DNA from 3 places in the Azospira sp. APE16 genome. Region 2 is predicted to be linked to each of the others. Evidence: predicted binding sites of a transcription regulator. Region 2 holds the regulator's gene; each other region holds the start of a gene.
What was found. The regulator HrcA, encoded in region 2, represses chaperone genes, less so after heat shock. The targets are predictions, from matches to a motif close to TNTTAGCACTCNNNGNCNNNGAGTGCTAANA.
Positions count from the first base shown of each region.

Region 1: rpoH (RNA polymerase sigma factor RpoH) is a predicted target of HrcA. The motif match lies at 2,297-2,327, and genes of this name have one in related genera.
Region 3: ACLSSQ_RS03020 (co-chaperone GroES) is a predicted target of HrcA. The motif match lies at 4,819-4,849, and genes of this name have one in related genera.

Region 1 is NZ_CP179682.1:3,420,640-3,428,220, reverse strand. Features, by position in the region: gene ACLSSQ_RS16330 (AEC family transporter) at 1-201, shown strand, start outside; gene ACLSSQ_RS16325 (glutathione peroxidase) at 249-737, shown strand; gene ACLSSQ_RS16320 (SCO family protein) at 734-1,318, shown strand; gene rpoH (RNA polymerase sigma factor RpoH) at 1,407-2,264, opposite strand; gene ilvD (dihydroxy-acid dehydratase) at 2,460-4,319, opposite strand; gene ACLSSQ_RS16305 (methyl-accepting chemotaxis protein) at 4,470-6,083, shown strand; gene lgt (prolipoprotein diacylglyceryl transferase) at 6,133-6,918, shown strand; gene ACLSSQ_RS16295 (malonyl-CoA decarboxylase) at 6,980-7,581, shown strand, end outside.
Region 2 is NZ_CP179682.1:1,407,918-1,415,498, reverse strand. Features, by position in the region: gene recN (DNA repair protein RecN) at 1-461, opposite strand, end outside; gene ACLSSQ_RS06890 (NAD kinase) at 465-1,343, opposite strand; gene hrcA (heat-inducible transcriptional repressor HrcA) at 1,472-2,500, shown strand; gene hemH (ferrochelatase) at 2,500-3,603, shown strand; gene trxC (thioredoxin TrxC) at 3,665-4,108, shown strand; gene ACLSSQ_RS06870 (FG-GAP repeat domain-containing protein) at 4,174-5,241, shown strand; gene ACLSSQ_RS06865 (methyl-accepting chemotaxis protein) at 5,283-6,902, shown strand; gene ACLSSQ_RS06860 (protein kinase domain-containing protein) at 6,991-7,581, opposite strand, start outside.
Region 3 is NZ_CP179682.1:593,888-601,468, reverse strand. Features, by position in the region: gene kdpA (potassium-transporting ATPase subunit KdpA) at 1-1,499, opposite strand, end outside; gene kdpF (K(+)-transporting ATPase subunit F) at 1,496-1,588, opposite strand; gene ACLSSQ_RS03030 (YaiI/YqxD family protein) at 2,060-2,503, opposite strand; gene groL (chaperonin GroEL) at 2,754-4,403, opposite strand; gene ACLSSQ_RS03020 (co-chaperone GroES) at 4,446-4,736, opposite strand; gene ACLSSQ_RS03015 (catalase family peroxidase) at 5,233-6,234, shown strand; gene ACLSSQ_RS03010 (RNA polymerase sigma factor) at 6,365-6,847, shown strand; gene ACLSSQ_RS03005 (anti-sigma factor family protein) at 6,844-7,581, shown strand, end outside.

The DNA.
Region 1 (7,581 bases), 1.8 Mb from region 2:
TTCGCCGGTCCCCTGCTGGGGCTGTCCGGCCTCTACTACCACGTGGCCATCCTTTTCGCCGCCCTGCCCACGGCCTCCTCGGCCTACATCCTGGCCATGCGCATGGGGGGTGACGGGCAGAGCGTGGCCTGGCTCATCTCCGCCTCCACCCTGGCCTCCATGCTGACCATGCCCCTCTGGATGAGCCGCTTCCTGGGCTGATGCAGCGGCTGGGGTAAAGTGGCGGCTTCTCCACCGGGGTTTGCGCCATGACGACCGTCTTCGATTTTTCCGTCCGCCGTGCCGACGGCAGCCAGCAGTCCCTGGCCGATTACCGGGGGCAGGTGCTGCTCATCGTCAATACGGCCAGCCGTTGCGGCTTCACGCCCCAGTACGCGGGCCTGGAGGCCCTTTACCGGCGCTACCGGGAGCAGGGCCTGACGGTGCTGGCCTTTCCCTGCAACCAGTTCGGCGCCCAGGAGCCGGGCAGCGCCGAGGAAATCGCCAGTTTCTGCTCCCTCAACTACGACGTCAGCTTTCCCGTCTTCGCCCGTCTCGAGGTCAACGGTCCCCAGGCCGATCCGCTCTTCCGCTGGCTCAAGCAGGAGCAGCCCGGCTGGCTCGGCACGGCCGCGATCAAGTGGAATTTCACCAAGTTCCTGGTGGACCGGCAGGGCCGGGCGGTGGGGCGCTATGGGCCCATGACCAAGCCGGAAGCCCTGGCCCGGGCCATTGAGGCCCGGCTGGCGCTGCCGTGAAGCACCTCCTCCTCTGGGTGGCGCTGTGCTGGGGCCTGACAGCCTGCTCACCGCCCCAGCCCTTTCACCATACCGATCTCAGCGGTGCCACCTTCGCCGCCGAGTTCCCGCGTGCCCTGGCGGACCAGGGCGGCCAGCCCCGGCGTCTGGCGGACTTCCGCGGCCGGGTGGTGATCCTCTTCTTCGGCTACACCTCCTGCCCCGATATCTGCCCCACCGCCCTGGCCCGCTTCGCCGCGGTGCGGGAGGCCCTGGGGGAGGAGCGGCAGCGGCTGCAGGTGCTGTTCGTCACCCTGGATCCGGAGCGGGACAGCCCGGCCCGCCTGGGCGAGTACGTCACCTGGTTCGATCCGTCCTTCCTCGGCCTGTGGAGTGACCGGGAAACCCTGGCCCGGACCGTGGCCGAGTTCCGCATCACTGCGGTGCGCCAGGAGGTGGGCGGCGGCCTGGGCTACACCCTGGATCACACGGCCGGCGCCTACGTCTACGATCCCCAGGGACGGCTGCGGCTCCTCATTCCGGATAACGCCCAGGTGCCCGCCGTGGTGGCGGACCTGCGCCGGCTGCTGCGGGAGGACTGAGCCGGCGCCGGATCGGACAAAGGATCGGGCAAAGAAAAAGGCCGGCCCCTGACGGGAACCGGCCTTCTTGCCGCGGGATGCCGGGCGTTCAGGCTGCCAGCAGCCCCTTCATCTTCTGCAGGGCCTTGACCTCGATCTGGCGGATGCGCTCGGCGGAAACGCCGAATTCGGCTGCCAGGTCGTGCAGGGTGGCCGGGTTTTCCTCGTCCAGCCAGCGGGCTTCGACAATGCGCCGGCTGCGCTCGTCCAGGCCGGCCAGGGCCTGTTGCAGGCCGTCGCTTTGCAGCCGGTCGTATTCCCGGGCTTCCAGCACCTGGGTCGGCTCGGCGGCGCTGTCGGCCAGGTAGGCGATGGGTGCCACCCGGTTGTCGTCCTCGTCTTCCGGAGTGCCGTCCAGGGCCAGGTCGCGGCCACCCATGCGGGTTTCCATTTCCACCACTTCCTCGGCCTTGACCCCCAGCTTGTAGGCGATCTCGTCCACTTCGGCCGGGGTCAGGGTGTCGCTGCTGGCCTTGAGGCTGCGCAGGTTGAAGAACAGCTTGCGCTGGGCCTTGGTGGTGGCCACTTTGACCAGGCGCCAGTTCTTCAGGATGTATTCGTGGATTTCAGCCTTGATCCAGTGCATGGCGAAAGACACCAGGCGCACGCCGCGGCTGGGGTCGAAGCGCTTCACCGCCTTCATCAGGCCGATGTTGCCTTCCTGGATCAGGTCCGCATGGGGCAGGCCGTAACCCAGGTAGCCCCGGGCGATGGCGATGACCAGACGCAGATGGGAGAGCACCAATTGACGTGCAGCATCCACGTCGTCTTCCTCGCGGAGACGGCGGGCCAGGGCGAATTCCTCAGCCTCGCTCAGCATCGGGAAGCGCCGAGCCGCCTGGATGTAGGCATCCAGGTTGCCTACCGCAGAGGGCAGGCCATGAGACAGGGTCAAAGCTTGGGTCATAGGGTGGGTCCTCCTTGAACTTCTTGTGCACAGTTTAGCACTCACGTCAGTAGAGTGCTAACAGGGCGAAAAGTTCAGTCATCCATTATAAGAATCAAGGTGTTGAGCGTCTTGCCGGCCTGGGCCCGGCAAAGAAAAACCCGGCCCCGGGCATGTGCCTGGGGCCGGGTTCCGGTGGCCTCGCTGCGGTCGGGCTTACTTGGACTTGGTCAGCTGGCCCAGGTCGCGCACGGCGCCCTTGTCGGCGGAGGTGGCCATCAGGGCGTAGGCCTGCAGGGCCTTGGAAACGACGCGGCCCCGTTCTTCCGTGGGCTTCCAGGCCTTGTCGCCCTTGGCGTTTTCCTCGGCGCGGCGCTTTTCCAGCTCCGCATCGGAGACCGCCAGATGGATGCGGCGGCCGGGGATGTCGATCTCGATGGTGTCGCCGGTGCGCACCAGGCCGATGGCGCCGCCCTCGGCCGCTTCCGGGGAAGCGTGGCCGATGGAGAGGCCGGAGGTGCCGCCGGAGAAGCGGCCGTCGGTGAGCAGGGCGCATTCCTTGCCCAGGCCGCGGCTCTTCAGATAGCTGGTGGGGTAGAGCATTTCCTGCATGCCGGGGCCGCCCTTGGGGCCTTCGTAGCGGATCACTACCACGTCGCCGGCCACCACTTCGCCGCCCAGGATGGCGGTGACGGCGGAATCCTGGCTCTCATAGACCTTGGCCTTGCCGGTGAATTTCCAGATGGATTCATCGACGCCGGCGGTCTTCACGATGCAGCCGTCGAGGGCGATGTTGCCGTGCAGGACGGCCAGGCCGCCTTCCTTGCTGTAGGCGTGGGCCACGTTGCGGATGCAGCCGTTGCTGCGGTCCTGGTCCAGCTCGGTGTAGCGGCGGTCCTGGCTGAAGGCGGTCTGGGTGGGGATGCCGCCGGGGGCGGCGCGGAAGAATTCCAGGGTGCGCTGGGAGCCGGCGCGCTGCACGTCGTAGGTGTCGATGGCTTCGCCCAGGGTGTGGCAGTGCACGGTGGGGGTGTCGCGGTGGATCAGGCCGCCGCGGGACAGTTCGCCCAGGATGGCCATGATGCCACCGGCCCGGTGCACGTCCTCAATGTGGTAGTCCTGGGTAGCCGGGGCCACCTTGCACAGGCAGGGCACCTTGCGGGAGATGGCGTCGATGTCGGCCATGGTGAAGGTGACGCCGGCTTCCTGGGCGGTGGCCAGCAGGTGCAGCACGGTGTTGGTGGAGCCGCCCATGGCCACGTCCAGGGCGAAGGCGTTCTCGAAGGCCTTCTGGTTGGCGATGGAGCGGGGCAGCACGGAGGCGTCGTTCTCTTCGTACCAGCGCTGGGCCAGACGCACGATGCGGCGGCCGGCTTCGAGGAAGAGGCCCTTGCGGTCGGCGTGGGTGGCCACCAGGGTGCCGTTGCCGGGCAGGGACAGGCCCAGGGCTTCGGTCAGGCAGTTCATGGAGTTGGCGGTGAACATGCCGGAACAGGAGCCGCAGGTGGGGCAGGCGGAGCGCTCGAACTCCTCGACTTCCGCGTCGGAGCAGTTGCTGTCGCCGGCCTTGATCATGGCGTCGATCAGATCGACGGCGATGGTCTTGCCTTCCCACTTCACCTTGCCGGCTTCCATGGGGCCGCCGGAGACGAAGATGGTGGGAATATTGACCCGCATGGCGGCCATCAGCATGCCCGGGGTGATCTTGTCGCAGTTGGAGATGCACACCATGGCGTCGGCGCAGTGGGCGTTCACCATGTATTCCACGGAGTCGGCGATCAGGTCCCGGGAGGGCAGGCTGTAGAGCATGCCGTCGTGGCCCATGGCGATGCCGTCGTCGATGGCGATGGTGTTGAATTCCTTGGCGATGCCGCCGGCCGTCTCGATCTCCCGGGCCACCAGCTGGCCCAGGTCCTTCAGGTGCACGTGGCCGGGCACGAACTGGGTGAAGGAGTTCACCACGGCAATGATGGGCTTGCCGAAATCGCCGTCCTTCATGCCGGTGGCGCGCCACAGGGCGCGGGCGCCGGCCATGTTGCGGCCGTGGGTGGAGGTGCGGGAACGATAGGCGGGCATAGTCGGGTCTCCAGACAACGTAGGCTGCCCGGAACCGGTCCGGGCGGCTGAAAATCAGGGCCTAAATACTAGCATGTTATGATCGGACGCCCGCTTGACGAAAACGGCGGCGTTCCACGGTTTTTGCTGCAAAAGACGGAGTTAAAAGCCATGCGCATTTCCCGAAAACTGGTGTTCTCCCTTGTCGCCATGCAGGTTCTGATCACCCTGGTCGGGGTGGTCGGCCTGAATCGTTTTGACCGGCTGGAGCAGTCCCTGGCCGAGATTTCCGATGTCTGGCAGCCCAGCATCCGGGCCGCTTCCGGCATCAATGCCGAGTCCCTGGACTTCCGCAACCGGGAGACCCAGCTGCTGATCGCCCGCAACAGCGCGGAAATCGACGACGCGGTAAAGCGCGGCAACCAAAATCTCGAGGCCTTGCGCAAGTTTGACCAGGCATTCCAGTCCCTGATCCATGGCGACGAAGAAAAGGCCCTCTATGCTGCCTACCGGGAGAAGCTGGAGGCCTACCTGGCGACCCACGAACGGATGGTGGCCCTGGCCCGGGAAGGGCGGCGGGACGAGAGCATCGCCTATTTCGAGGGCGATTCGCGCAAGGCCATCCGCGCCCTGCGGCCCACCATCGACGCCATCGTGGACTACACCGTGAAGGGCGCCGAAAAGGCCCAGCAGGAGGCCCGCACCATTTCCCGGGTCGGCCAGATGTGGATCATCGGCATCAATCTGGTGGCCCTGGCCCTCGGTGCGGTGCTGGCTTTCTGGCTCTACGGTTCCATCGTCCGGCCCCTGCAGAAAATCCGCGAGGAAGTGCTGGGCATCGAACAGAGCGCCGACTTTACCCGCCAGCTCGATGCCCATGGCCACGATGAAATCGGCGAAACGGCCCAGTCGGTGAACCACCTCACCGCTTCGGTGCGCGCCGCCCTGCAATCCATGCTGGCCGGCATTGCCCAGGTGGCGTCTGCCGCCGACAGCCTGGCCGAGGCCTCGCGCCAGGTTTCCGCCGGCTCCGGCGCCCAGTCCGAGGCCGCATCCTCCATGGCGGCCACGGTGGAACAGCTGACGGTGAGCATCAACCAGGTGGCGGACAACGCCAGCCGGGCCTTCGAGCTGGCCCAGGCCTCCGGCCAGGCCTCCCGGGAAGGAGGCGGCGTCATCGCCAATGCGGTGGACTCCATGGGCGGCATCGCCCGCCGCATCGAGGAGACGGCCGCCGCCATCCGGGAACTGGGCGTGGCCTCCCAGGAAATTTCCGGCATCGTCCAGGTGATCAAGGAGGTGGCGGACCAGACCAATCTGCTGGCCCTCAACGCCGCCATCGAAGCCGCCCGGGCCGGTGAGCAGGGCCGGGGTTTCGCCGTGGTGGCCGACGAAGTGCGCAAGCTGGCCGAGCGCACCGCCCTGGCGACCCAGGACATCGCCGCCAAGATCGCCGCCATCCAGTCCGGCGTGGACCATGCCTCCTCCGGCATGGAGCAGGCCGTGGGCCTGGTGGAGCAGGGTGTGACCCTGGCCGACACGGCCGGGGGCGCGGTGACCCGCATCACCGCCGGAGCGGCGGAGGTGGAGCAGGAGGTGAATGCCATCTCCGGCGCCCTGCGGGAGCAGGGGGAGGCCAGCAACCAGATCGCCGGCCACGTGGAGCAGATCGCCCAGATGAGCGAGGAAAACAACCGGGGCGCGGAGAACACCGCCCAGCTGTCCGGCAATCTGGCGGCCCTGGCCCAGGAGATGCGGCAGACGGCGGAACGCTTCAAGGTTTGAGCCGATACTGCTAGGCTTGCGGCCTTACGCCTCGCCTCCCGGTCTTTCCATGCTCATCCATCCCCAGTTCGATCCCATCGCCGTATCCCTCGGCCCCCTGGCCGTGCGCTGGTACGGTCTCATGTACCTGGTGGCTTTCGCCGCCTTCTATTTCCTCGGGCGCCAGCGCATCCGGCGCCGGCCCGACGGCGGCTGGAGTCTGGAACAGCTCGACGACCTGCTTTTCTGGGGTGTCCTCGGCGTGGTCCTGGGCGGGCGCCTGGGCCAGGTGCTGTTCTACGAGCCGGGCTACTACTTCGCCAATCCGGCGGAAATCCTGGCGGTGTGGAAGGGCGGCATGTCCTTCCACGGCGGCTTCCTCGGCGTGCTGGTGGCCATGGCCTGGTGGGGGCGCAAGCACGGCAAGTCCTTCTTCACCGTCACCGACTTCATCGCCCCCCTGGTGCCCCTCGGTCTTGCCGCCGGGCGCATCGGCAATTTCATCAACGGCGAACTGTGGGGCCGGGTGGCCGACGCCAGCCTGCCCTGGGCCATGATCTTCCCCCAGGTGGACAGCCAGCCGCGCCATCCCTCCCAGCTCTACCAGGCCGGGCTGGAAGGGCTGTGCCTGTTCGTCCTGCTGTGGCTCTACTCCGCCAGGCCTCGGCCCACAGGCGCCGTCTCCGGCGTCTTCCTCATCGGCTACGGCGCCTTCCGCTTCATCGCCGAATACTTCCGCGAGCCCGATGCCGGCATCTTCGGCCACAGCTACGCCATCAGCATGGGGCAGTGGCTGTCCCTGCCCATGGTTGCCATCGGCGTCTTCATCCTGCTGCGGGCCCGGCGCCAGCCTTGACTTGCCGCGGGGCTTCTCTACCATCGGGGACACCCCCGCCGGAAGAACAAGGAGAAGCCCCATGGCCACCGCCCCCAGCAAAACCGCTGCCGCCCTGCCAGCCAAACAGCTGGCCCGCATCCGCGAACAACTGAAGGAATGCGCCGCCAGCCTGGGCGGCGAAGTCTCCGCCCGGGCCCGGGCCGCCCAATTGGCGGAAACCTATCTCGGTCTGGACGATGGGGGCCGCCACGAATTCCTGCGTGTCATCGCCCTGGAGTTCGGCCCCGATCCCAAGCGCGTCGCCTCCGCCCACAGCGCCTACCAGCAGGCCGTCGGCAGCCCCGCCCAGTGGGATGCGGAAGCCGCCTTGCGGGCTGCCATGCGTTCTTCCCGCATCCGCATCCTGACCCAGTTCAATGCCATTCCCCAGGGCGTGAAATTCCTGGTGGACCTGCGGGCCGACCTGCTGCGCTTTCTCGACAAGGACCCGGAACTGAAGGCCCTGGACCGGGAGCTGGAGAACCGTCTCACCTCCTGGTTCGACGTCGGCTTCCTGGAAATTTCCCGCCTCACCTGGCAGGCCCCGGCGGCCCTGCTGGAAAAGCTGATCCAGTACGAAGCGGTGCACGAGATCCGTTCCTGGAAGGACCTGAAAAACCGTCTCGACTCGGACCGGCGCTG
Region 2 (7,581 bases):
TCGGCATGGCCGGCATGGGCGTCTAGCAGCTGGCGCTGGGCCTCGCCCCGCAACAGGGACTGGTGGGCGTGCTGGCCGTGGATGTCCACCAGCCATTCGGCGGCCTGCCGCAGTTGCTGCAGGGTGGCGGCAGAGCCGTTGATGTAGGCCCGGGAACGGCCGCCCGCATCCAGGATGCGACGCAGCAGCAGGTCATCGTCAGCGGCGAAGTCGTTCTCCGCCAGCCAGGACTTCAGTTCGGGCAGGGCACGGATATCGAACTCGGCCCCCACTTCGGTCTTCTCGGCCCCGGCCCGCAGCAGGCCGCTGTCGGCCCGCTCGCCGAGGACGAAGGCCAGGGCGTCCACCAGGATGGACTTGCCGGCGCCGGTCTCGCCGGTGAGGGCGCCGAAGCCTCCCTGGAAATCCAGCTCCAGCCGGTCCACCAGGACGAAATCGCGAATGTTCAGACGTTGCAGCATGGTTCAGGGCCCCTTGGGACGTTTGCTCCAGTGGAGCTTCTGACGCAGCATGGCGAAGTAGCTGTAGCCGGGCGGGTGCAGGAAACAGACGTTGTAGGCGGAGCGGCGCATGCGCACGCAGTCGTCGGGACGGATGTCGAAGGCCACCTGGCCGTCGAAGTGCACCCGGGCGTCGGCGGACTGGATCACCCGCAACTCGATCTCGCAGCGGTCCGACACCGTGATCGGCCGGTTGGTCAGGGAATGGGGACAGAGGGGCACCAGGGCGATGCCGCCCAGGGTCGGGTGCAGGATGGGGCCGTTGGCCGAGAGGGCGTAGGCGGTGGAGCCGGTGGGAGTGGAGATGATGAGGCCGTCGGCCCGCAGGTTGTAGATGAACTCGCCGTCGATGAACAGCTCGAATTCGATCATGCGGCCGATGGCGCCCTTGTCCATCACCACGTCGTTGAGGGCCTGGTTGGCGCAGACTTCCTTGCCGTCCCGGATCACCTCGGCGTCCAGGATCAGGCGCTCCTCCGGCACGAAGCGGCCGTCCAGCAGATCTTCCATGCAGGACAGCATGTCGCAGCGGGCAATGTCGGTCATGAAGCCCAGGCGGCCCTGGTTCACGCCCACCAGGGGCACCTTGTAGCGGGCCAGGTGGCGGGCGGCGTTGAGCATGGTGCCGTCGCCGCCGAGGACGATGGCCAGGTCGGCATGGGCGCCGATGAACTGGAAATCGCCGGTCATCCAGCGGCTTTCCCCCACATTGGCGGCCGTATCGGCCTCCACCAGCACCGAGACGCCCCGCTCGCTCAGATACTGGCCGAGGGAACGCAGGGATTCGGCAATTTCCGGGCTGTGGTATTTGCCAATCAGGGCAATGGTGCGGGGAAGTGCCATGGGACGCGAAGGGGAATGGTGACCGGAGCCTTTCATGGCCCGCATTAAACCACAAAACCCCCCGCCCCCGGCGGCACGGCGCGGATGCAACTCCTGGCGGCCCCGGCGATTTTCGGTAAAATCGATTCATGCTCGACAACCGCGCCCGCATCCTGCTCAAGACCCTGGTCGAACGGTACATCGCCGAAGGCCAACCGGTGGGCTCCCGCGCCCTCTCCCGCTTCTCCGGGCTGGACCTGTCGCCGGCCACCATCCGCAACGTCATGGCGGACCTGGAGGAACAGGGTTTCATCGCCAGCCCCCACACCTCCGCCGGCCGCATTCCCACGCCCCGGGGCTACCGCCTGTTCGTGGACAGCCTGCTGGCGGTGCAGCCCCTGCAGGAAAACCAGATCCACGAGATGGAAGGGCAGCTGATCCAGACCCAGCCCCAGCAGCTGATCGGCAACGCCTCCCACCTGCTCTCGGAACTGACCCAGTTTGCCGGCATCGTCGTGACGCCGCGGCGTAAGACGCCGACCATCCGCCAGATCGAATTCCTCGGCCTCTCGGAAAAGCGCATCCTGCTCATCATCGTCACCACCGACGGCGACGTGCAGAACCGCATCCTGCTCACCGAACGGCCCTACTCGCCGTCGGAGCTGACGACGGCAGCCAATTACCTGAACCACAACTACGCCGGCCTGGACTTCGACCAGATCCGCCAGCGCCTCACCGGCGAAATCCAGCAGTTGCAGGACGACCTGAAGATCCTCATGGCCTCGGCCCTGGAGGCCGGCAACCAGGCCTTGAACGACAGCGCCAGCCAGTACGTCATCTCCGGCGAGAAGAACCTGCTGGAAGTGGAGGAACTGTCCTCCAACATGAAGCGGCTGCGGGAGCTGTTCGACCTCTTCGAACAGAAGACCGGCCTGGTGCGTCTGCTCGACATCTCCAACAACGCCGACGGCGTGCAGATCTACATCGGCGGCGAATCGGGCCTGGCGCCCCTGGACGAATGCAGCGTCGTCACCGCCCCCTACGAGGTGAATGGCCAGGTGGTGGGCTCCGTCGGCGTCATCGGCCCCACCCGCATGGCCTACGAGCGGGTCATCCCCATCGTGGACATCACCGCCAAGCTGCTCTCCTCCGCCCTTACCTACCAGGCCAATACCTGATGCCCTTTTTCCGTCCGGAACCCGAATTCAAGCATGGCACCGCCCCCCAGACCGGGGTTCTGCTGATCAACTTGGGCACCCCCGACGCCCCCACGGCGCCGGCCCTGCGCCGCTATCTCAAGGAATTCCTCTCCGACCCCCGGGTGGTGGAGATTCCCCGCCTCATCTGGTGGCCCATCCTCAACGGCATCATCCTCAACACCCGCCCCGCCAAGTCGGCGGCCAAGTACGCCTCCGTCTGGCTGCCCGAAGGCTCGCCCCTGCGGGTACACACGGAACGCCAGGCCAAGCTGCTCAAGGGCGCCCTGGGCCAGGCCGGCCACCGCCTGGTGGTGGATTACGCCATGCGCTACGGCCAGCCCTCCGTGGCCGATGCCCTGGAGCGGCTGAAGCAGCAGAACTGCACCCGCATCCTGCTGCTGCCCCTCTATCCCCAGTACGCCGGCAGCACCTCGGCCACCGCCCTGGATGCGGCCTACGCCTGGCTGCAGCAGAGCCGCAACCAGCCGGAAATCCGCGCCGTGCGCAATTTCCACGACCATCCCGGCTACATCGCCGCCCTGGCCGCCAGCGTGCGCCAGTACTGGGCGGAGAACGGCCAGCCCGGCCCTTCCTACCGTCTCATGCTGAGCTTCCACGGTGTCCCCAAACGCACCCTGGAACTGGGGGACCCCTATCACTGCGAATGCCTGAAGACCGGCCGCCTGCTCAGCGAAGCCCTGGGCCTGCCCAAGGAGCGGGTGGAAATCTGCTTCCAGTCCCGCTTCGGCAAGGCCGAATGGCTGCAGCCCTACACCGCCCCCACCCTGCACCGGCTGGCCAAGGAAGGGGTGGAACGGGTAGACGTCATCTGCCCCGGCTTCACCTCCGACTGCCTGGAAACCCTGGAGGAGATCGCCATGGAGGGCAAGGCCGATTTCCTCGCTGCCGGCGGCAAGACCTACGGCTACATCCCCTGCCTCAACGAGCGGCCGGACTGGATCGAGGCCCTCGCCGACATCGTCACGACGCACCTTTCAGGCTGGCCCACCCGGGAAGCCCCGGACCAGGCGGCCCTGGAGCAAAGCGCCCTGCGGGCCCAGGCCCGGGGCGCCTCCCGCTGACCCCCTCTTGAAGACCGGGGCGGCGTCTCCATATTAGACAAGTCTAATCAAGGAGCCCGCCATGGCCGCCCCCGAATCCCTGCACCTGGTCTGCCCCCACTGTCAGGCCGTCAATCGCCTGCCCACCCAGCGCCTGACCGAACAGCCCACCTGCGGCCGCTGCAAGGCAGCGCTGTTCACCGGCGAGCCCCTGGCAGTCAATAGCGCCGCCCTGGAGGCCCACCTGGGCCGCTCCGACCTGCCCCTGCTGGTGGATTTCTGGGCCCCCTGGTGCGGCCCCTGCCGCATGATGGCTCCCGCCTTCGCCCAGGCGGCCCGGCAACTGGAACCCCATTACCGCCTGCTCAAGCTGGATACGGAAGCCGAACCGGCCATGGCCGCCCGCTTCGGCATCCGCAGCATTCCCACCCTGGCCCTCTTCCGCAGCGGCCGGGAAGTGGCCCGCCAGGCCGGCGCCATGGATGCAGCCAACCTGATCCGCTGGCTGCGCAGCGTGGACGTGTAGAAACGCCTCAACCTTTGCTCCGGGAGGCCGTAGACGAGGTAGCCACCCGCCACCCGGAGCCTCCCATGAAAATCGCCTCTGCCGACGTCCAGATGGCCGCCAGCCATGCCAGCCTGCAACACCATGAAGTCAGCGAAAGCCTGCGCGTCTGGGTCGGCGACCGGCGACCCGACTTCGAAGGCAACGGCGACTTGGCGACAACATCCCCGACATCGCCGGCCACCAGCGTCAGCCTGTCCCCGGAAGCCCTGGCGGCCCAGGCCCAGGACGGGGTGGAGGCTGCCGGCGCCAAGGCCGAAGAGACGCTGGACCCCAAGCTGGCCCTGCTCAAGACCCTGATCGAGTACTTCACCGGCCGCAAGATCGAGCTCCTCAGCCAGACCGATCTCAGCGCCGAAACGGGCACGCTTGCGGCCGGCCAGGCAGCGGGCGGCGTACCGGCCGACGCAGCACCGGCCAAGGCCGGCTACGGGGTGGAATACGACCACCACGAGTCCTACACGGAAATGGAACAGACCACCTTCTCCGCCCAGGGGGTGGTGCGCACCAGCGACGGCAAGGAAATCAGCTTCGACCTCAACCTGGCCATGAGCCGGCTCTACCACGAGGAAAGCAGCGTCAGCCTCCGCGCCGGCGATGCGGTGAAGAAGGACCCCCTGGTGCTCAATTTCGCCGGCACCGCCGCCCAGCTGACCGACCAGCGCTTCGCCTTCGACATCGACAGCGACGGCAAGGACGACATGATCAACTTCACCAGCGGCGGCAGCGGTTTCCTGGTTTTCGACAAGGACGGCAACGGCAGCGCCACGGACGGCGGCGAGCTGTTCGGCACCCGCAGCGGCGACGGCTTTGCCGAACTGGCCGCCTACGACGCCGACCGCAACGGCTGGATCGACGAGAACGACCCCATTTTCGAACAGTTAAGAATCTGGATCAAAGACGGGGCTGGCCGGGACCAGCTACTTTCCCTGGCAGACAAGGGCGTGGGCGCCATCGGCCTGCAACATCTGGCCACCCCCTTCGAGGTGAAGACGGCGCAGAACCGGCTACAGGCTTCAGTGCTGGCTTCCGGCGTGTTTTTACAGCAGAATGGAGGCGTTGGCTCGATCCAACAACTGGACTTGACTGTATAGCGGCAGGACCGACAAATTAAAGCCGAGGACCAAGGGAGATTATGGCTCGTATCGCCGATTTGAAAATCTGGGTGCGCCTCACCGCAGCCATCTGGTTCATGCTCATTGCCGTATGGACAGGCATGATCGTCTGGGAATCCGAAGTCAATCGGGAAACAGCCATCGGCCAAGCCAAGGATTTTGCCGGCAGCATCCACGAAATGACCATGGCCGGCCTCACCGGCATGATGATCACCGGCACCGTCGGCCAGCGCGAAGTCTTCCTCGACCAGATCAAGCAGCTCTCCGTCATCAAGGACCTGCACGTGGTCCGCGGCGAAGCCGTGAGCAAGATTTTCGGCCCCGACACCAAGGACAAACGTCCCATGGACAGCATCGAGCAACAGGCGATGCAGAGCGGCAAGGCCTATACGGCCGTGCATGAAGAAAACGGCGCCACCTATCTGCGGGTGGTCACCCCCACCCTGGCTTCCACCAACTACCTGGGCAAGAACTGCATCATGTGCCACCAGGTGCCGGAAGGGTCCGTCCTCGGCCTGGTCAGCATGAAGGTTTCCCTCGACAAGGTGGACGCCGAGGTCAACGCCTTCCGCCTGAAGATCGCTGCCGCCGCCTTCGGTGCCAGCCTGCTGCTGCTGGCGGTGATCTACCTCTTCATCCGCCACTTCGTCACCATTCCCATCGAGCATCTGACCCACGGCCTGCAGGACATCGCCACCGGCGAAGGGGATCTCACCCGCCGCCTGGAAGTGAAGGGCCGGGACGAAGTGGGTCTGGCCGCCACCGTCTTCAATCAGGTGATGGAGAACTTCTCCACCCTGGTGCGCCAGGTCAGCCAGTCCGCCACCGAGGTTTCCGCCAAGGCCCATGCCCTGGCCCAGAGCGCCTCCCAGGTGGCCGACGGCTCCCACCAGCAGAACGAGAAGTCCGTCACTGCCGCCTCCGCCGTGGAACAGATGGTGTCTTCCATCGCCGCCATTTCCCAGAGCGCCGAGCACGTGCAACAGCAGTCCCAGGAAAGCCTGAAGCGCTCCGAGGAAGGCAACAAGAGCCTGGGCCACCTGCTCGAGGAAATGAACAACGTGGAGCAGACGGTCAAGGAAATGGCCGAGTCGGTGAATGAGTTCGTGCGCAACACCGACGCCATCAACAAGATGACCCAGGAAGTGAAGGACATCGCCGAGCAGACCAACCTGCTGGCCCTCAACGCCGCCATCGAGGCGGCCCGGGCCGGCGAGCAGGGCCGGGGCTTCGCCGTGGTGGCCGACGAGGTGCGCAAACTGGCCGAGAAGTCCTCCCGCTCCGCCAGCGAGATCGATGCCATCACCGAAACCCTCTCGGCCCAGTCGGTCAATGTGCGGCGGGCCATCGAAGAGGGCCTGGGCCACCTGTCCTCCAGCCAGGCTTCGGTCACCAACGTGGCCGACATCCTGCAGGCCGCCAACGGCTCCGTCACTGAAGTGGGCCACGGCCTGGATGCCATCGCCGGCGCCACCGACGAGCAGCGCCGGGTCAGCGGCGAAGTGGCGGACAGCATCGAGGCCATCGCCGCCATGGCCCGGGAAAACAATGAATCCGTGGAGCAGACGGCTGCCGCTGCCCAATCCCTGGAAGCCCTGGCCGATTCCCTGCAGAACACGGTGGGGCGCTTCAAGGTCTGATCCCGGACCGCCCACAAAAAACGCCCGGCAGGCACCAAGCCTCCGGGTGTTTTCTTTTGTTGCGGCGCTGCCGGCGGCGGTCAGTCCGCTATTCGATGGGCGGCAGCAATTCCAGGTCGCAGTCGAGCTCGGCGTAATCAACGCCGCCGCTGCGGGCACCGCCCCCCTCCACCGCCTTGTCGCCGAAGCGGGCCAGGATCTTGTCCGCCTCCCGCAGCCGCTCCACCACCCGGGCCATGAGGGCACGGCGCATGCGCTCGATCAGCTCTTCCGAGGCCAGTTCCAGGGCCGGGCCGCTGACCTCGAGGAAGACGGTGGGCTCCAGGGTGACCACGCTGGCACTGCGCTCCGGGCTTTCCGGATGCAGGTAGGCCATTTCCCCCAGCACCTCGCCGGCCCCCAGGCGGCAGATGGCGCGTCCGTCCCGGGAGACTTCGGCATAGCCGCTGACGATGATGCCGAAGCGCCGGTCCTCGTCCCCTTCCCGCATCAACTCCACCTTGGGCGCAATCTCGCGCCAGATGCTGATGCGCAGCACCTCCCACAGTTCCACATCCTCGAAGCTGGCGAAGAAGGGCAGCTGCCGCAGCCGGTCGAAGCGGACCATGTCCCGGGCCGTGTCGTCCTCGTCCAGAATCTGGTAGCGGACGGTGGACAGGTCCTTGGCGAAATCGGCCCC
Region 3 (7,581 bases), 810 kb from region 2:
AAGGCGTACAGCACTTCCGAGAAGCCGTGGGCGCCGGGGTTGAAAATGCCCGCGGTGCCTGCTTCCACCATCACACTCAGGGACGTGCCGAGGAGCACTGCCAGGGGCGTGGCGAGGATGGCCACGGCAGCCATCTTCATCTCGTAGGCCTCGATCTTCTTGCCCAGGTATTCCGGGGTGCGGCCGATCATCAGGCCGGCGACGAAGACGCCGACGATGGCGAACACCAGCATGCCGTAGAGGCCGGAACCGACGCCGCCGAAGACCACCTCGCCCAACTGCATCAGCCACATCGGCACCAGGCCGCCCAGGGGCGTGAGGGAATCGTGCATGGCATTGACGGCGCCGCAGGAGACGGCGGTGGTGACGGTGACGAAGAGGGAGGTGGCGCTGATGCCGAAGCGGGCCTCCTTGCCTTCCATATTGCCGCCGGCCATCAACTCGCTGCCCTGGGTGGCCAGACCGAGCCGCTCGAACAGGGGGTTGCCGGCCTGCTCGGCCCACACTTCCACCGCCAGCAGGGCCACCAGGATGGCGGTCATGGCGGCGAGGATGGCCAGGCCCTGGCGCAGGTCGCCGACCCAGCGGCCGAAGGTGAAGCAGAGGGCGGCCGGGATGAGGACGATGGCCAGCATCTGCAGCAGGTTGGAAACCGGGGTCGGGTTCTCGTAGGGATGGCTGGAATTGGCGTTGAAGAAGCCGCCGCCGTTGGTGCCCAGGTGCTTGATGGCGATCTGGCTGGCCGCCGGCCCCAGGGCCAGGGTCTGCTCCCTGGCGGTGGCTGCTTCCAGCACCGGCTTGCCCGCGGCGTCGAGCACGGGCTGGCCGTCGGCACCGACCTTGGGCTGTTCATAGTCCACCGCCTGGGTCAGGGGCACGCTGGCGTAGGGCGCCACGCTCTGCACCACGCCCTGCCCCACCAGAGCGAGGGCCAGGATCAGGGACAGGGGCAGCAGCACGTAAAGGGTGGAGCGCACCAGGTCGATCCAGAAATTGCCGATGCCGCCGGCCTCCTTGCGCTGGAAGCCCCGCATCAGGGCCACCACCACGGCCATGCCGGTGGCGGCGGAAAGGAAGTTCTGCACCGCCAGGCCGAGCATCTGGGTCAGGTAGCTCATGGTGGTCTCGCCGCCGTAGGCCTGCCAGTTGGTGTTGGTGACGAAGCTGACAGCGGTGTTGAAGGCCAGATCCGGCGTGGTGTTGGCCATGGCCTGGGGATTGAAGGGCAGCCACAGTTGCAGGCGCTGCAGGGCGTAGACGGCGAGCACGCCGAGCAGGCTGAAGGCCAGCACGGCGCCGGCATAGCGGCGCCAGCCCATGTCGTCGCCGTGACGCACGCCGGCCAGGCGGTAGCAGAAGTTCTCCAGCGGCCGCAGCCAGGCCACGAAGGCCGGCAGGTCGCCCCGGTAGATGCGGGCCATGTACAGCCCCAGGGGCCAGGCCAGGAGAAAGAGGACGGTGAAGAAGAAGCCGTACTGCAGGAGGAGGTTGGCGCTCATGAGAAATCCTCCGGGTAGAACAGCACGGCCAGCAGATAGGCGAAGAGGCCAATAGCCACCGCCAGGGCGATCAGGTAAAGGGGCGCCATCACGACCTCCGCAAGCGGTCGAAACAGGCCACCAGGCCAGCCGTCAGGGCAAAGAAGCCGACGGCCAGGCCGATGTAGAACAGGTCCATGGAAATCCTCCGTATGCAGATGGAACATCACGCTCGAACTGTAGGCGGGGAGGAATCAAGACCTTGCTAAAGCTGGGGAGGGCCTCGTTAAGATGGTGTAAAGAAATCTGGGCTAGCTGGAACGGCAGAAGGGACGGGCATCTCCAGGCATCATTGGCTGGCAGGAGCGTCCTGCTTGCCTCCCAGCCGAGGGGCTTGGGACGGGCGGGAGCGCAGGAGGATTGGACTCAGGAAAGGAGAGGAAGACAGTGGAGAGCGGCCACGGCACCGCCACCCCGGGCAGCGGCCCATGGGTTCCACATGCAGGAAGGAATAGAAAGGAAAGGAATCGCCACCGCCAACGGCGCGGCGGCAGCCATCCGATTTACGGAAGCGGGGCGCCTCAGCCCCGGGGCAGCAGGCGCTCCAGTTGCTGGGCGAAGACGTGGCGGTCGGACTGGCTCATGGCGGCAGGGCCGCCGGTCTCGACCCCGGCGGAGCGCAGGGTGTCCATGAAATTGCGCATGGAGAGGGCGGCCTGGATGGTGCCCTTGTCGTAGGGCTCGCCCCGGGGCGTGAGCACCCGGGCGCCCTTGGCGATGACTTCCGCCGCCAGGGGAATGTCGGCGGTGATGACCAGATCCCCCGCCGCCACCCGGGCGACGATCTCGTTGTCCGCCACGTCGAAGCCCTTGGGCACCTGGATGCTGCGCAGGTAGGGCGAGGGCGGCGCGTAGAGGGCCTGGTTGGCCACCAGGGTGACCAGGATTTGGGTGCGCGTCGCCACGCGGAAGAGGATTTCCTTGATGGCCTTGGGACAGGCATCGGCATCGACCCAGATTTGCATGGTCAGCGGGTTCCGAAGGGGAGAATGGCCGGCAGCTTACCGCAAGCGCCCCCAACTGGCAGCGGGGCGGGCCGGATTCCGTCCGCCGCCCGGAACCGGGACCGGGGAACTTCGCCAGACGGGAGTGCCGCTGCCGCCAGCGGATGGAGACCCGCCGGGGGAGCTGCGGCGGCGGTGTCGGCAGACAATCCCAAAAGAAAAAGCCCGGCTTCAAGCCGGGCTTTTTTGCAGCGGATGCTGGCGGGGCGAATTACATGCCCATGCCCATGCCGCCCATACCACCCATGCCGCCCATGTCGGGCATGCCGGCGGCGGGCTTGTCTTCGGCCAGCTCGGCCACCATGCAGTCGGTGGTCAGCATCAGGCCGGCGACGGAAGCGGCGTTCTGCAGAGCGGTGCGCTCGACCTTGGTGGGGTCCAGCACGCCCATTTCCACCATGTCGCCGTACTCGCCGGTGGCGGCGTTGAAGCCGAAGTTGCCCTTGCCTTCAACCACCTTGTTCACCACCACGGAGGGCTCGTCGCCGGCGTTGGCAACGATTTCGCGCAGGGGCTGTTCCAGGGAGCGCAGCACGATCTTGATGCCGGCGTCCTGGTCGTGGTTGTCGCCCTTCAGGTTGCCCAGGTTGGCGCGGGCGCGCAGCAGGGAAACGCCGCCGCCGGGGACGATGCCTTCTTCAACGGCAGCGCGGGTGGCGTGCAGGGCGTCTTCGACGCGGGCCTTCTTTTCCTTCATTTCGACTTCGGTGGCAGCACCCACCTTGATCACGGCCACGCCGCCGGCCAGCTTGGCCACGCGTTCCTGCAGCTTTTCGCGGTCGTAGTCGGAGGTGGCGGCTTCGATCTGGGCACGCACCTGGGCCACGCGGGCCTTGATGGCGTCTTCGGAACCGGCGCCGTCGATGATGGTGGTGTTTTCCTTGCCCACTTCGATGCGCTTGGCCTGGCCCAGGTCGTCCAGGGTAGCCTTTTCCAGGGTCAGGCCCACTTCTTCGGAGATCACCTGGCCACCGGTCAGGATGGCGATGTCTTCCAGCATGGCCTTGCGACGGTCGCCGAAGCCGGGAGCCTTGACGGCCACGGTCTTCAGGATGCCGCGGATGTTGTTCACCACCAGGGTGGCCAGGGCTTCGCCTTCCACGTCTTCAGCGATGATCAGCAGGGGACGGCCGGCCTTGGCGACTTGTTCCAGCACGGGCAGCAGGTCGCGGATGTTAGAGATCTTCTTGTCGAACAGCAGGACGAAGGGATTGTCCATGACGGCAATCTGCTTGTCCGGGTTGTTGATGAAGTAGGGGGACAGGTAGCCGCGGTCGAACTGCATGCCTTCGACGACGTCCAGTTCGTTGTTCAGGGACTTGCCGTCTTCAACGGTGATGACGCCTTCCTTGCCGACCTTTTCCATGGCATTGGCGATGATGGTGCCGATGTCAGCGTCGGAGTTGGCGGAAATGGAACCGACCTGGGCGATTTCCTTGGTGGTGGCACAGGGCTTGGAAATCTTCTTCAGCTCTTCGATGGTGGCGGCGACAGCCTTGTCGATACCGCGCTTCAGGTCCATCGGGTTCATGCCGGCGGCCACATACTTCATGCCTTCGCGCACGATGGCCTGGGCCAGCACGGTGGCGGTGGTGGTGCCGTCACCAGCCAGGTCGGAGGTCTTGGAAGCGACTTCCTTGACCATCTGGGCACCCATGTTGGCGAACTTGTCCTTCAGTTCGATTTCCTTGGCCACGGACACACCGTCCTTGGTCACGGTGGGGGCGCCGAAGGAGCGCTCCAGCACCACGTTGCGGCCCTTGGGGCCCAGGGTCACCTTGACCGCGTCGGCCAGGACGTTGATGCCTTCGACCATGCGGGCGCGGGCGGAATCACCGAATTTGACTTCTTTAGCTGCCATTGAAATTCTCCAGAATCTGTTGAATGGGAAAGGGGGAGAGGCTTAGGCCTCGACCACGCCCATGATGTCTTCTTCGCGCATGACCAGCAGTTCCTGGCCGTCCACCTTGACGGTCTGGCCGGCGTACTTGCCGAACAGGACGCGGTCGCCCACCTTCACGTCGGGGGCGTTCTGCTTGCCGGAATCGTCACGCTTGCCGGGGCCAACGGCCAGGACTTCACCCTGATCGGGCTTCTCACCGGCGGAATCGGGGATGACGATACCGGAAGCGGTGGTGCGCTCAGCTTCGACGCGCTTGACGATCACACGGTCGTGCAAGGGACGGATTTTCATGGGGATAGCTCCTTGTAACGAAGTTATTGCAGGGATTCAGGGGCCTCTCGGCCCGGTCAGGCGGGGTGGTGAAGGCCTAGCCTGTTAGCACTCACCCCGAACGAGTGCTAATGATAGGGACGGCCTTGTCTGATTTCAAGGGCGACAACTCGATTTTTTTCTTGCAGGCCCACCACCGCCGCACTCCGAGGCCAAGAACGGCCTCATACCCACCCAATACCGCGCCGATATTTAGTCGTACCGCCGCCTGTACAGCCCCTCCCCTTCCGCTCCACTGCCGGCTTCCCAAAAAAACCATGAAGGGCGCCTCAGCTCACTATTTTTCCACTCACACGGAATAAACCGCCAACCTTCCTCGTTAATCCTCTACAAGGGGCCGGATCAAGGCTCGGCGCATGGTTTTGACCACCACTGGTTCTAGCTGGGGTGGAATGCCCGATCCGGGGAACCAGCCCCGCCAGCCCCCAATTGTCATTCGTCATTTATCGAGGTTCCAATGAAACTGTCCGTCCTGCCCCTGACCTGCGCCGCCCCACTGCTGCTGGCCGCCCTGCCGAGCCTGGCAGCCGTCCCCGAAGAAGTTACTGCCCCCGAAGTGGTGGAAGCCATTGAGGGCACTTTTGGCGTGACCCCAGGCCAGCGCCGCAACCATATCAAGGGCACCTGTGCCGCCGGCGACTTTGTCGGCACGGCCGAAGCGGCCAAGTATTCCCGCTCGCCCCTGTTCAGTGGCAAACGGCTTCCGGTGGTGGCCCGCTTTTCCCTCTCCGGTGGCAACCCCAAGGCACCCGATACCGCACGCAGCGGCCGGGGCATGGCGCTGGAATTCCGGCTGCCCAAAGGCCAGACCCACCACATCACCATGCTCAATACTCCGGTCTTCGGCGCTGCCTTTCCGGTCACTTTCCGCGACCTGATGATCGCCATGCGCCCCGATCCAGCCACCGGCAAGCCGGACCCCGAAAAGATGAAGGCCTTCAAGGCGGCCCACCCGGACAGTCTGCCCCAGGCCGAGTATCTGGCTAACAATGCGCCCCCTGCCAGCTACGCTACCAGCCCCTTCTGGGGCATCCACACCTTCAAGTTCATCGACCGAAAAAACAAGGTGACCCTGGTTCGCTGGAAATTCGTGCCCCAGGACGGAGAACAGCGGCTGAGCGAGGAGGAGCTGAAAGGGGCTGAGCCCAACTTCCTTGAAGCACGTCTCATGGAGCGGGTAGCCAAGGGCCCCATCCGCTGGGACATGATGGTATCCATCGGCCAGCCGGGTGATGCAGAAAATGATGCGACGGTCCTATGGCCCGCGGATCGGCCCCAATTCAAGGCAGGAACCCTGACCATCTCAGCGGCGAGTCCCCAAAAAGGTGGGGAATGCGAACCCATCAATTTTGATCCACTGCAGATGAGCGACGGCGTGGCTCCGACCCAGGACCCCATCCTGCTGTTCCGCTCTCCCGCCTACGCAGTTTCCTTTGCCAAGCGGTTGGGTGGCCTATAGATGCGCCCGCCCCGGGGAGTGCTTCCCCGGGGCACTTTGAGGAAGCGCCGGGAGACGGCAATATTCCAGCCAGTAGTAAAAGGCCACCGCTTTGACCCAATACGACTCAAGCTCAGATGATGAAAGCCGGATGCTCGCCAGCATCCCCAACCTGCGCCGCTACGCCCGCGCCCTCCTGGGCCGGGCGGGGGAGGCAGATGACCTGGTGCAAGAAACTCTGACCCGGGCCTGGCATCGGCTGCCCACCTACCGGCGGGACGGAGACATTCTGCCCTGGCTGTTTACCATCATGCATAACCTGCACATTGATCAGATACGCCAGCCCAAGCTTATGACCTTACCAATGGAAGAAGAGGCCACCGGTATCGCTGAGCGTCCCCGGCAGCACGACAATCTGGAATTGCGCGACCTGGATGCGGCCCTGGAGCGGTTGCCCGAAGACTACCGCCAGGTCTTACTACTGGTGGGTCTGGAAGACATGCCCTATGCCCAGGTCGCTGAGATCCTCGGCTGCCCCATCGGCACCGTGATGTCCCGGCTGTCCCGGGCCCGGGCCAAGCTCCGGGCCCTGCTTGCAGACGATGCTCCCTCCTTGCTAAAGGTCGTGACATGAGCCATCACTCTCCCCCCCCCTTTTCCGACGCAGAACTGCATGCCTATGTGGATGGCGCCCTGCCCGACCACCGGCACACAGCGGTCACGGCCTATCTGACAGACCACCCGGAGGCTGCCGCAACCGTACGCAGCTACCAAGAGCAGAACCTCAAGCTGAAAACCCTGTTCCGGCCGGTCTTACATGAGCCGATCCCCAAGAGGCTGTTGCAGGCAGCCCGGGCACCGGCAGAACACAGCGCAACAGCCAACTCCTGGCTGCCGACTTGGTCCTTGCAACGCCTGGCCGCCGGAGTCCTAATTGCTACTGTCAGTGGCAGCGCCGGCTGGGTTGCCAACAGCCTGCATCGGAGTACCGAACCCACAGCCAACCAGGCCCAGTCCAGCCATTCGGCCCAACGCTTTGCCCATCAGGCAGCCATTGCCCATGTGGTCTATAGCCCAGACATCAGACGTCCCGTGGAAATTGGCGCCGAACAGGAGGACCAGTTAGTCACCTGGCTATCCAACCGCCTCAATGCCGAGGTCCAGCCCCCAAAGCTTGGTGCCATGGGCTTTGAACTCATCGGAGGGCGGCTACTACCGGGGGTTTCCGGGCCGGTGGCTCAGTTCATGTACCACAATGCCCAGGGCCAGCGCCTAACCCTCTATGTCTCCAGCGAAAGCAAGGGGACCACCGAAACTGCCTTCCGCTTCACTCAGGAAGGTCCAGTCAATGTGTTCTATTGGGTAGAC